Linked DNA regions of Alicyclobacillus sp. SO9. The protein of the gene in region 1 binds, or shares a complex with, the protein of each later gene. Links are inferred from orthologs where the notes say so. Each region holds a gene or a part of one and is shown on either strand. Other genes may lie near its edges.

Region 1 (5,172 bases):
GGATTGATGCCTGCAGCGAGATACAACGCTGCCAGACTACGAGTGTTTTGCTTTAACTGCTCTGGGTCTTGGGGCACTGTAATAGCATGCAGGTCAACAATGCAAAATACACAATCGGCTTCGTCCTGCAAACGTACAAAATTCTTCATAGCACCTAAGTAATTGCCGATTGTCATGGTACCGCTGGGTTGGATTCCTGAAAATACTCGCTGCATTGTGTTCACTCCTGTTAATTGTCCATATGTCGGCAATTATACCGTATGTGTGCCGAGGGTGCTAACGTGAAACAATTCACTTACGGGCTGCGGGTCTCGGCGGATGCCAGAACCAGCCTCCTTCGAAAAAGGACTATTCCGCCGCGATTTGAGTGACATCGCTTTGGAACAGTCCTTGAGGCATCATGTGCAGAGTACTGCGTTTCACAAATTGGGTACTGACATTATAAGACGGTAGCAAACCCTCGATAAACGAGTCCGTGCTGCGGATCCACTGTAACGGATTGACCATCTGCTACCAAAGCCATAGCGTCTTTCGCACCTACAATAACCGGCTTGCCTAAGTTTAATCCAATGACTGCGGCCTCTGAAGTCATCCCACCGGCTTCAGCAATTACGGCAGATGCCCGCTCCACAGCAGGAACGGCATCCTTGTCAATGCCGACAGTGACAATGACATCGCCTTCCTGTACCCTTTCCAGCAGTTTGGCGGTAGACTTCTCAACCACAGCTTTGCCGCTTGCTGCGCGTTGACCAATCCCCGTACCCTTTACCAGCACTTCACCTATAGTATGTACTTTAATGAGGTTTGTAGTGCCATGTTGTCCAACAGGTACCCCGGCAATGATAATCACCATATCTCCGTGATTGACATACCCTGCGTTTAAAGCACCTTCTACTGCCGTTTCGAGAACTTCGTCTGTCGATTTTGCATCGGGAACCACCACTGGATAGACCCCAGAACTAACAGCCAAACGGCGCGCAACCTTTGCGGACGGAGTTGATGCAACTATCAGTGTTTCCGGTCGGTGTTTCGAAATCATGCGGGCGGTGTGGCCGGAGTGTGTCGCTGTCAAGACAGCGCGTACGCCTAATTCCGAAGCCATGGATTCCACGGCCTGGCCAATGACATCGGTGACCGTCTTCTCCACGCTGTCGCTGTGGCGGCTGTTCACTTCATGAGACAAAAGCGCTTGTTCTGCTCGCTCAGCAATCTGCGCCATGGTACTTACCGATTCAAAAGGATAACGGCCGGCAGCTGTTTCCCCTGACAGCATGATAGCGTCAGTGCCGTCAAAAATCGCGTTCGCAACGTCGCTTGCTTCTGCTCTCGTTGGTCTGGGATTTCTCTGCATTGAGTCAAGCATTTGTGTCGCAGTAATGACCGGCTTCCCAAATTTGTTGCACAGCTTAATCATGCGTTTTTGGGCAAGGGGTACCTCTTCTGTCGGAATTTCAACACCAAGGTCCCCACGAGCTACCATAATGCCGTCAGATACTTCCACGATTTCATCGAGTCTGTCCATGCCCTCTTGCGTTTCAATCTTGGAAATAATATCCGCGTGATAGTTGCCTTTTTCCAACAAGCCGCGAACTTCTAAGACGTCGCCAGCCTTGCGTACAAATGAGGCTGCAATAAAATCAACACCCTGCTCCATTCCGAATTGAATGTCTGCTTTGTCCTTCTCGGTAACGCCAGGAATGCGCAGGGTTACTCCCGGCACATTGATTCCTTTGTTGTTTTTTAGCGGACCTCCGTTTGTCACCCGACAGACAATGTCAGTTCCTTCTGTCCGCTCTACTTCGAGACCAATTAATCCGTCGTCAATTCTTATGGGAGCCCCAGGATACACATCCTCCAGCAGTCCCTTGTAAGAAATCGACACCCGTTCCTTCGTTCCTATTTCCAACTCATCAATGGTCAGTCGAAGCGTGTCTCCGTCTTGAAGTTCAACTTCTCCATTCTCAATTTTTCCGGTCCGGATTTTCGGGCCTTTGATATCCAACATAATACCTACATGCTTACCAACAGCCTTTGCAGCTTCGCGAATTCTTTGGATGCGCAGCGCATGCTCTTCGTAGGTTCCGTGTGAAAAGTTTAAACGAGCTACGTCCAGCCCAGCCTCAATCAAGGATTTCAACATTTCCGGGCTTTCACTTGCAGGGCCAATGGTGCAGACAATCTTTGTACGTCGCATCCGTTTCTCCTCCGATTTCATTGCTTATTTCAAGTTCATGTACTTGCTTCACTGCGCGAATTTGAGTCCTACTATATAGACAGGATACTTGACAAACCGTACAAGCGTTCATCAGGTTTTCGAGGTGTCGTAAACACAGTGTCAAAGTCGACTGCACTGAGCACCCCGTTTTGTGTGCCTGCCATTTTCCCACTGATGCCTTCCCGCAATAAGTTTACCGCATGAGAGCCAAGTTGACTCGCTAAAATTCTGTCTGTGGATGAAGGGGGGCCTCCTCGCTGAATATGCCCCAGCACGGTCACACGTACGTCGAAGCCCGTGTGTTCAGAGAGGTATTGCCCTATCTCCATTCCGTTACCGGCTCCCTCTGCCACAACAATGATAGAGTGTTTTTTGCCGCGAGACACACCCCTGTCCAGCTTTTGAATCACTTCTTCAATTTTGTACGGGACCTCTGGAATTAAGATGGACTCAGCCCCGCCGGCCAAACCAGCGTAAAGCGCAATGTCACCTGCGTTGCGCCCCATCACTTGTACGACGTATGTGCGTTCATGAGACGTGGCTGTATCACGAATCTTGTCGATGGCATCAATCGCTGTATTCACGGCCGTATCAAACCCAATAGTGGTATCGCAACACGGAATGTCATTGTCAATCGTTCCCGGAACACCGATGGTGGGAAAGCCAAGGTTGTGAAGTGCCTGAGCACCATGAAAGGACCCGTCTCCGCCAATGACAACCAGGCCTTCAATCCCCGCCTGCTTCAGTCTTTCCAATCCTTGCTTCTGACCATCCGGAGTTTTAAATTCCTCGCAGCGGGCCGTGTATAAGATGGTGCCCCCACGCTGAATAATATCTGCGACAGAGCCAAGGGTCATGTCAACGATTTCTCCGTTCATCAAACCGCTGTACCCGCGGTAAATCCCTGCTACTTCCATACCCGAATAAATAGCTGTTCTAACCACTGCTCTGACTGCCGCGTTCATTCCAGGGGAATCTCCGCCGCTGGTCAACACTCCGATTCGCTTCAATTGCAAACACCTCCAGGCTGTACGAATTTTGTCCCGCCGGGACTATTTACGTCCCCAAAGAGATATACGGAACTGACTGCAGATCCACACGTCATTGAGCAAAGTACGGGCCAGTACCTGCAGCCTTTGCAGGTACTGTTCATTCATTGCAAGTGTTACTCAGAATATACGCCCATGTTCCGATATTTATTGTAACGAGCTTCGAGCAACTCTGAAACAGACAACTGTGACAGTTCTCGAAGAGATTTCACAGCAATCTGCTTCACCGTCTCAATCATCTTATGCGGGTCTTTTTGAGCGCCCCCTGCGGGCTCCGGTACGAGTTGGTCCGCAACGCCAAAGTCGATTAAATCCTTGGCACCAATTTTCATTGTTTCTGCTGCTCTCGCCCCTTGAGTACTGTCCTTCCACAGGATGGCTGCAGCGGATTCGGGTGCAATCACGGAATACCACGCGTACTCGAGTACAAAGATTTGGTCCGTAACACCTAATCCCAGTGCACCCCCGCTTCCGCCTTCGCCCGTTACAAAGCACACCGTCGGCGTCTTGAGTCCTGCCATCTCTCGCAGATTGACAGCAATGGCTTCACTCTGACCGCGCTCTTCTGCAGACATTCCCGGATAAGCGCCGGCAGTATCGATAAACAAAATCACCGGCCTGCCGAATTTCTCCGCCTGCTTCATCAGTCGAAGGGCTTTACGGTAGCCTTCGGGATGTGCCATACCAAAGTTGCGATAAATGTTTTCTTTCGTATCTCGGCCCTTCTGATGGCCAATGACTGTTACGGGAGTGCCTTCAAGAACGCCGATGCCTCCAACGATGGCTGGATCATCCCGAAAGTTCCTGTCTCCGTGTAATTCAATAAACTCAGAACAGATTCCTTCAATGTATTCCAGAGTTGTTGGACGACCGGGTTGCCGTGCGATTTGTACACGTTGCCAAGGCGTTAACTCATCGTAAACCTGATTGGATAATGTCTGAAGTTGTTCCTCCAACTCCTGAATTTGCGCCGTCAGGTCCACTCCGCTGTCGGTCATAAAACTTCTCAACTGCTGTATCTTTGCTTGCAGTTCCTTTAGCGGTTTTTCAAAATCCAATTCACTCGGCATTGACCTTACCTCCCGGTGAATGAATGTGCAGGATGGTGGCCAATGTTTCCCGCAGCTCTTTGCGATGTACTACCTTATCTATCATTCCGTGCTTCAGCATAAACTCAGCCGTTTGAAAGTCGTCCGGCAGCTTTTGCCGAATCGTCTGTTCAATGACCCTTCGACCAGCAAACCCAAACAAAGCTCCGGGCTCTGCCAGAATAATGTCTCCGAGACTGGCAAAACTAGCACTTACGCCGCCTGTGGTCGGATGTGTAATAACAGAAATAAAAAGGGCACCGCGTTCATGCATCCGCTGCAATGCAGCCGACGTCTTAGCCATCTGCATCAGAGACAGCACGCCTTCCTGCATACGAGCCCCGCCTGATGCGGTAAACAAAACGAAAGGATGTCGCTCGTCTGCAGCCCGCTCCATCGCCCGGGTGATTTTTTCGCCCACTGCAGCGCCCATGCTTCCCATAATAAACCTGGAATCCATCACACCGATGCTGAGTGGATTACCGCCAAGCGTTCCATAGCCAGTAACGACCCCTTCAAGCAAATCTGAATCAGTTTGGGCTTTTCTTATCTTATCCATGTAACCAGGAAAGCCAAGGGGATCCTCGGAACTGACGTCTGCGTCATACTCTGTGAAACCTTCGTCGTCCAGCGTAGCAAGAATTCTCGAAGCAGCATCCATAGAAAAGTGGTAACCACAATGAGGACAAGTATGCAGATGCTTGTGTAATTCCTTGGCAATCAAAATTGCGCCGCAGGATTTACACTTGTTTACGATTCCTTTAGGAATACTATCTTTTTGTTGCTCACCATCAACCGGCCTGGTTGGGACTTCAACCTT
Region 2 (4,092 bases), 1.7 Mb from region 1 along the record:
TAAGAAAGAAATCGTCGAGAAGTTTCAGACGCACGAAGGTGACACTGGATCGCCGGAAGTACAGATTGCAATTCTGACGGAACGCATTACTTATTTAACAGAGCATTTTCGAACACACAAGAAGGACCACCACTCACGCCGTGGACTCTACAAGATGATTGGTCACCGCCGTAACCTCTTGAATTACTTGCGGAAAAAGGACGTAAACCGCTATCGCGATTTAATTCAGGCATTAGGTTTGCGCAGATAGTCGTTGTTCTTTATACAAGCGGGCTGCGGCCCGCTTGGTTTATATATTGAGGCAAACTGCGAAAGACGGAACTATTGTGCATCAGTTTGATGCTAAGGAGGAATTTGGACAAGCATGGTTAAAAGACACGAATTCATGCTGGCGGGCAGGCCTGTAGTCCTGGAAACAGGGAAGCTCGCAAAACAAGCAACAGGAGCCGTATCAGTGCGCTATGGAGACACAATGGTGCTGGCAACGGTCACCGCTTCAAAGGACCCGAAAGACCTTGATTTCTTTCCCTTAACCGTGAATTATGAAGAGCGGTTTTACGCTGTTGGAAAGATTCCAGGCGGTTTTATCAAGCGTGAAGGCAGACCCAGCGAAAGGGCAATTTTGGCGTCGAGGCTGATTGACCGTCCAATTCGTCCGCTGTTTCCGGAAGGCTTTCGAAATGACGTTCAGGTTGTTGATATTGTGATGTCTGTCGACCAAGATTGTCCACCGGAAATGGCGGCCATGATGGGTACGTCCGCAGCGCTGACAGTCTCAGATATTCCGTTTGACGGACCCATCGCCGGAGTGATTGTCGGTCGTGTTGATGGAGAGTTTGTGATTAATCCAACGGTGGAACAAACGGGAAAGAGCGACATTCATTTGACTGTTGCGGGAACTGAAAAGGCGATTGTCATGGTTGAAGCAGGTGCGGATGAAGTTCCCGAAGAGACGATGCTTGAAGCGATTTTGTTCGGACACGAGACAATCAAGTACATAATCTCTGAAATTCGCAAATTTGCGGAAGATGCTGCTGTGGAAAAGCGCGAAGTCCAGCTTCATCAGGTGGATGCAAATTTAAACGAGGCTGTGCGTACTCATGCAGCAGAGGCCATTAAAGCAGCGGTCAGGAATCCGGATAAGCATTCTCGCGATGAAGCAGTGGCCGCTGTCGGTGCGGAGGCACAGGCAGCGTTGGCTGAACAATTCCCCGAACAGGAAGCAGCAATCGACGAGGTTTTGCACGATATCTTGAAAGAAGAAGTGCGGCGAGCCATCATCCACGAAGGCATGCGTCCAGACGGACGTAAACTGGATGAAATCAGGCCAATTTCTTGTGAAGTTGATTTGTTGCCCCGAGCTCACGGGTCAGGTTTATTTACCCGCGGTCAGACTCAGGCACTGTCAGTATGCACGCTCGGTGCTCTCGGTGACGAACAGATGCTGGACGGACTCGGCACGGAAGAGTCAAACCGCTACATGCACCATTACAACTTTCCTCCGTTCAGCGTCGGTGAAGCCCGTCCGCTTCGCGCTCCGAGTCGCCGCGATATCGGCCATGGTGCATTAGGAGAGCGCGCACTGGACCCGGTTATTCCTGGACCAGATAAATTTCCTTATGCAATTCGAGTCGTTTCAGAAGTGTTAGAGTCCAATGGTTCAACTTCTCAGGCAAGTATTTGTGGAAGCACTATGGCTCTTATGGATGCAGGGGTACCGATTAAAGCACCTGTCGCCGGAATCGCAATGGGGCTGGTTGAAGAGGGCGGAGATGTAGCAGTTCTCACGGACATTCAAGGTTTGGAAGACCATTTGGGCGATATGGACTTCAAAGTGGCGGGAACGGCCGCTGGTGTTACTGCTCTGCAGATGGACATCAAGATTGCAGGCATTAACCGCGAGATTCTTGAACGGGCTCTGACGCAAGCCAGAGAAGGCCGCTTGTTTATCTTGGACAAGATGATGGCTGCAATTGGCCAACCGCGTACGGAATTGTCTCAATATGCACCAAAGGTCATTGCTCTTGAAATTAAACCGGATAAAATCCGTGATGTCATCGGACCCGGGGGCCGAGTTATCAATAAAATCATTGAAGAAACCGGCGTGAAAATTGACATTGAACAAGACGGACATGTCTTTATCTCAGGCGTGGATGCAGCCATGGCTGATAAGGCGAAGGAACAAATTATGAATATTACGCGCGAAGTTGAAGTGGGCGTGACCTACTTAGGAAAAGTAACGCGGGTTGAGAAATATGGCGCTTTCGTAGAAGTCCTTCCTGGAAAAGAAGGATTAGTGCATATCTCCCAATTGGATGAGAATCGAGTGAACAAGGTCGAAGACATCTGTAAAGTAGGAGACCAAATTACAGTGAAGGTAACCGAGATTGATAACCAGGGCCGTGTCAACCTTTCACGCAAACAGGCTCTGAAATCTGGGGCAAACGTCCACAGTAAGAGCTAAGTTCGATGCGTGACTTGCAATGCAGCGGTGTTTGAGATGGACACTGAACATGGCACCACACTCCATATTGGTTTTTGAATCCTCCTTTTCAAGGAGGATTTTTGTATGTTTGGGCACGCTATCAGAAGACAAGTACGACGTGAAAGTCGAACTGAAACAGACTTTCTACAACAAGGAGGAATGATATGGTATGAGGACACGTTTCAGAACAAGGCAACGCATCGGATTGGGACTCGGCCTCGCTGTCAGTCTTGCTCTTGTTCTCACACTTGTTTTACAGCAATGCGGCGCGGGAGCGGTTCAGGGAGCGGTCAGGTCCAATAAGACGCCTGATTGGGCAGATATTGCCGAGGAACTCAACCAGCAGCCCGTCAATGCGAAGTTCGATAGAATCTGGCAGGCTGTTCCCGGTCTAAACGGCTGGAAACTGGAGATCGATAAGAGCCGCGCGCTGACCCAAAGGGACAAAGACGGTCGTGTTCACCTTGTCTGGGCACCTGTGATGCCCGAGACAGACTTGAACGATATTCAGACGGCGCCTATTTACAGGGGTCCAAAGCAGGAAAAGTCGGCAACACTCATGTTTAATGTATCTTGGGGTGAAGAACATGTGCCGCAAATTCTCAGCGTTTTGAAAGAAAATGGAATCAAGGCAACGTTCTTTCTCGACGGGGCGTGGGTGAGAGACAATCCTACATTGGCTGCGCAGGTAGCAGAGTATGGAGAGGATATTGGGAGTCACGGAATTGGACACAAAGACTTCAAGAAATTGTCCAACGTCCAGCTAGGCAACCAACTGGACACTTCTGCGAAGGTCATTGCTGACAAAACTCACGCGAAAGTGCGTTTGATTGCTCCACCTGCAGGCTCTTATGACCAGCGGCTGGTAAAGGTTGCGTCTGCGCGTCACATGAAAGTGATTTTATGGACTGTGGATACTATCGACTGGCGGCGTCCTCCGTCGGCTCAAATTGTTCACAGGGTGGACAGGCGGATTCAACCGGGGTCTCTCATCTTGATGCATCCGACTGCTTCTACGGCAAGGGCTCTTCCACAAGTTATTCATGATTTAAAAGAGAAGGGTTATGTGTTTAAGACGGTTTCTCAGGTAGTATCTGAGCAATCTGTTATCCACCCGCCTTCGGTCTTGAAAGATCCATTGTAATGACGGTATTGTATACTCATAGAAAAGAGGATAGAATGTGAAAAGATTTCCACGCCATTGCTTGAGACAATTCAACACTTTGAGTTTGCATACAAGTAACGGATAGGTTAAGGGGGATAGCAAGTGACTTACCGTCGTCAGCTTAGAAACGGAGTACGCATTGTGGGTGAACATATTCCCAACTTGCGTTCAGTCAGTATAGGGGTCTGGATAGGAACGGGATCGCGGTATGAAACTCGTGAAAATAACGGCATCAGCCATTTCCTTGAACACATGCTGTTTAAAGGAACCGAACGGCGTTCTGCGAGGCAGTTAGCCAGTGCTTTCGATGCAATTGGCGGCCAAGTCAACGCTTTTACTGCGAAGGAATATACCTGTTTTTACGCAAAGGTGCTTGATGAGCACTTTGATACTGCGGCAGATACGCTGTCGGATATGTTGTTTCAGTCGACCTTTGACAATA
Region 3 (4,014 bases), 1.7 Mb from region 1 along the record:
GGCCCCGTACGGAGAATGAAGTTGAGCGGCATCTGGAGAAGAAGGATTATGCTCCACCTGTTCGGCGTCATGTCATGGAGAAACTCCGGGACTTGCAACTTCTGAATGACCATCAGTTTGCTCGTATGTATATTGAACAAAAAAAGTCTCAAATGAGTCGGATGGAACTGTCGTGGAAACTTCGCCAGCGGGGCATACATACCAATGTGACCGATACAGTATTGCAGGAGCACTATGATGATGCGATTGAAACTAGGGCAGCGCTCCATTTGGGTCGAAAACAGTGGCGTAAATACAGGAACAAGCCTCTAACTGACAGAAAGACGAAAGTGGGGCAGTATCTGCAGCGCAAGGGGTTTCAAACTTCTGTAATTTATGCAGTCCTGGATGAACTGGAGCGTTTTGTTGAAGATAATGACATACGTTCTTGACAAGGATTGGTATGCAACTATAGAATAAAGTTGCGTATATTTTACGGCCTCTAGCTCGAATCTGTGTTCCTTATGCCATACGTTCCAGTGAGTGGCGGTTCGCGGAGTTGAGCAGGGAGGCAGTTTTATAAATGATTGAGACTGTGGTATTGGTTGTTTTAGTGTCTTTGGCGACATTAGTGATTGGTCTTGCAATAGGGTACTTTTTAAGAAAGTCTGTGGCCGAGTCCAAAATTGGCGCTGCTGAAGTCAGAGCATTGCAGATTATTGAGTCTGCGCAGCGCGATGTTGAAGCAAAGCAAAAAGAAGCATTGCTTGAAGCAAAGGAAGAGGCTCACAAAACCAGGCAAGACGCCGAGCGCGAGATTCGCGAACGACGAAACGAAGTGCAGAAGCTCGAGCGACGTCTTCTGCAAAAAGAGGAAACTGTTGATAGAAAACAGGAATCTCTTGAAAAGCGCTCTGAAGAGCTCGCAAATAAGGAAAGACAGACTGAAAAGCTGAAACAGGAAATTGAAGAGTTACATCAACAGCAAGTAGAAGAACTTGAACGCGTATCGGGTTTAACGCGTGAGAGTGCACGAGAGTTGATTTTATCTACCGTTGAAAGGGAAAGCCGTCACGACGCTGCGGTTTTGATGCGGGACATTGAACAGGCTGCACGCCTTGAGGCGGACAAAAGGGCCCGGGACATTGTGGCCACAGCAGTTCAACGTTGTGCTGCAGATCATGCAGCTGAGATTACTGTCTCAGTCGTGAATTTGCCGAATGATGAAATGAAAGGCCGCATCATTGGTAGAGAAGGCCGAAATATTCGAACGTTGGAGACGTTAACAGGAATTGATTTGATTATTGATGACACGCCGGAAGCCGTAATTTTGTCTGGGTTCGATCCTGTTCGTCGGGAAGTAGCGCGGGTGGCATTGGAACGACTAGTGGCCGACGGCCGCATCCACCCTGCACGAATTGAGGAAATGGTGGAGAAATCTAGGCGTGATATTGACGAATTGATTCGCGATGAAGGGGAGCAAGCGACCTTCGACAGTGGTGTTCATGGACTTCATCCAGATTTAATTAAGCTTTTGGGAAGACTGAAGTTCAGGACGAGCTATGGACAAAATGTATTGAAGCATTCGGTTGAGGTCGCCAATTTGGCTGGGTTAATGGCTGCAGAACTCGGTTTGGACGTTCCGCTTGCCAAACGTGGAGGCTTGCTTCACGACATTGGAAAAGCTATTACCCACGAGGTGGAAGGTTCTCATGTCGAGATAGGTGTGGATCTCGCAAAGCGTTACAAGGAGCCTGCTACGGTGATTAACGCTATTGCTGCCCACCACGGCGACGTAGAGTTTTCGTCGACTGTATCTGTTATCGTTGCTGCGGCTGATGCAATTTCTGCAGCCCGTCCAGGAGCTCGAAGAGAAACACTGGATATCTACATGAAGCGTCTGGAAAGACTGGAGTCCATTGCGGAATCCTTTGATGGTGTTGAGAAGTGTTATGCCATCCAGGCTGGTCGTGAAGTGCGAATCATCGTCAGACCCGATGTTATTGATGACGCTGAGTCAGTGCGCGTGGCGAGAGAGATATCCAAGAAAATTGAAAGTGAACTGGATTATCCAGGACAAATAAAGGTCACTGTGATTCGAGAAACTAGAGCCGTTGAATACGCAAAATAGAGTAGCCTTCGGGCTACTCTATTTTTCCATATCGACGGACATGTGTTATACAGGAGGAGATTAGACTGAAAATTCTTTTCATCGGAGACATTGTTGGCAAACCTGGCGTTGATTTCGCAGCGGATGTACTGGGCAGAACCCTTCCTGCACTGCGGCCAGATTTGGTTATCGCAAATGGGGAAAATGCCTATTCGGGCCGGGGGTTGGTGCCGAAAATTGCAGATCAATTGTACGATGCCGGTATTGAGATAGTAACAATGGGAAACCACACGTGGGACCGAAAAGAAATCGTCCCCCTAATAGATAAGGATGAACGCATCGTGCGACCGGCAAATTATCCGGACGGTACTCCTGGGCGCGGCTATACAGTCTGCCGTGTGGGAAGAACGCAAGTCCTCATTGTCAACGTCATGGGACAAACATTCTTGAGCCAACTTGATTCTCCGTTTTCAGCTGTAGATAAAATACTGCGAGAACATCAGGATATCCGGCACATTATCGTGGATATGCACGCAGAGACAACCTCTGAGAAATTGGCAATGGGATGGTATTTGGATGGAAGGGTGTCGGCGGTGGTTGGCACCCACACTCATGTTCCCACGGCAGATGAACGGATTTTACCCAAAGGAAGTGCATATATTTCTGACGTAGGAATGGTCGGGCCTCGTGACGGGATTTTGGGAATGAACAGAGAGGCTGTTTTGAAACGGTTGACAACACATATGCCGCAGCGATTCGAAGTCGCGCCGGGACCGCGGCAATTCTGCAGCGTGCTGTTCCAGCTCGATGATGAGAGTGGCAAAGCGTTAAGTATTGAGCGAATGATTGAAGTGGAAGGAGACTGATAAGGGAACAAAATAGGTTGCAGGCATAAATGAAAAATTCCCGAATATGGATATAGTGTCCCAGTCCCGAGGTCCTGAGCCTAAGGAGGTCATCCAAGCGTGGATGTATTAAAAGTATCCGCTAAGTCTAACCCCAACTCCGTTGCAGGAGCACTCGCAGGCGTCTTACGAGAACGTGGAACCGCAGAAATTCAAGCTATTGGGGCCGGTGCACTGAATCAGGCAGTCAAGGCCGTGGCCATAGCGCGTGGATTTGTCGCTCCTAGCGGGATCGATCTCATTTGTATTCCGGCATTTACGGACATTGTTATCGACGGAGAAGAGCGAACTGCCATTAAACTCATTGTTGAACCTCGTTAAGGTTTTATTCTAACTTATTATTCATAGGAAGCGGAACCGTCTAGGGATTGTTAAGGGATTTATAAAAGGAGTGTCAAGGGATTTGAATTTGCCAGTAGCGGACGCACATGTAGATGTACTATACAAAATGGTTTATGACAAAGACATTGCCTTTTATAATCAATCTCCGCTTCAGGCAAGCATGGAGAAGCTGCGCGCTGCCAATGTCAGGACACAGGTATTTGCCTTGTTTGTTCCTGCTGAACTGCCTTCGTTGGCACAATTGGAAATGGTCTTAAACAGCATTGATACGTTTTACCAGAAAGTGGGAAATTCTGAAGATGTAGTCCCGGTCCGGACACGAAGGGAATTGGGAAAGGTCAGGAAGGAAGACAAGTTGGCGGGTATTTTATCGCTGGAAGGCGGAGGTAGTCTTCACGGTGATACAGGTATTCTTCGGATTTTATTTCAGTTGGGAGTTCGTGGAGCAGGTTTAACTTGGAATCCGGCAAATGAACTGGCAGACGGGTGCAGGGAACCGAGAAATGCAGGCCTAACAGCAGCCGGTAAGGCTGTGGTGAAAGAAATGGTACGTCTCGGGATGTGGGTCGACCTTGCTCACTTAGCAGACACAGGCGTGAAGGATGTGCTTCATTTGACGGATGGAGTAGTCATGGCATCCCACGCGAATGCACGGGCTGTGCATCAGCATCCGAGAAA

The links.
Region 2: pfkA (region 1) and pnp share a complex: the UniProt entries of both Bacillus subtilis proteins name them as parts of the possible RNA degradosome complex. The link is inferred for Alicyclobacillus sp. SO9 from one-to-one orthologs.
Region 3: pfkA (region 1) and rny share a complex: the UniProt entries of both Bacillus subtilis proteins name them as parts of the possible RNA degradosome complex. The link is inferred for Alicyclobacillus sp. SO9 from one-to-one orthologs.

Annotation. Positions count from the first base shown.
Region 1 is NZ_CP066339.1:4,080,052-4,085,223, forward strand. What follows is about bases 1,246-4,061. They hold pfkA (6-phosphofructokinase), read right to left. Parts: upstream 3,226-4,061; coding sequence 2,266-3,225; downstream 1,246-2,265. Other genes in these bases: pyk (pyruvate kinase), read right to left, coding at 1,246-2,194; GI364_RS19085 (acetyl-CoA carboxylase carboxyltransferase subunit alpha), read right to left, coding at 3,381-4,061. Outside these bases: trpS (tryptophan--tRNA ligase), read right to left, coding at 1-215; more of pyk, read right to left, coding at 440-1,245; more of GI364_RS19085, read right to left, coding at 4,062-4,334; accD (acetyl-CoA carboxylase, carboxyltransferase subunit beta), read right to left, coding at 4,324-5,172. UniProt on the Bacillus subtilis protein: Catalyzes the phosphorylation of D-fructose 6-phosphate to fructose 1,6-bisphosphate by ATP, the first committing step of glycolysis.
Region 2 is NZ_CP066339.1:2,398,258-2,402,349, forward strand. What follows is about bases 1-2,914. They hold pnp (polyribonucleotide nucleotidyltransferase), read left to right. Parts: upstream 1-364; coding sequence 365-2,464; downstream 2,465-2,914. Other genes in these bases: rpsO (30S ribosomal protein S15), read left to right, coding at 1-250; GI364_RS10875 (polysaccharide deacetylase family protein), read left to right, coding at 2,655-2,914. Outside these bases: more of GI364_RS10875, read left to right, coding at 2,915-3,629; GI364_RS10880 (M16 family metallopeptidase), read left to right, coding at 3,753-4,092. UniProt on the Bacillus subtilis protein: Involved in mRNA degradation. Catalyzes the phosphorolysis of single-stranded polyribonucleotides processively in the 3'- to 5'-direction. Necessary for competence development in Bacillus subtilis.
Region 3 is NZ_CP066339.1:2,427,823-2,431,836, forward strand. The notes cover bases 1-2,836. They hold rny (ribonuclease Y), read left to right. Parts: upstream 1-562; coding sequence 563-2,110; downstream 2,111-2,836. Other genes in these bases: GI364_RS10995 (regulatory protein RecX), read left to right, coding at 1-431; GI364_RS11005 (TIGR00282 family metallophosphoesterase), read left to right, coding at 2,200-2,836. Outside these bases: more of GI364_RS11005, read left to right, coding at 2,837-2,955; GI364_RS11010 (stage V sporulation protein S), read left to right, coding at 3,055-3,315; GI364_RS11015 (dipeptidase), read left to right, coding at 3,398-4,014. UniProt on the Bacillus subtilis protein: Endoribonuclease that initiates mRNA decay. Initiates the decay of all SAM-dependent riboswitches, such as yitJ riboswitch. Involved in processing of the gapA operon mRNA, it cleaves between cggR and gapA.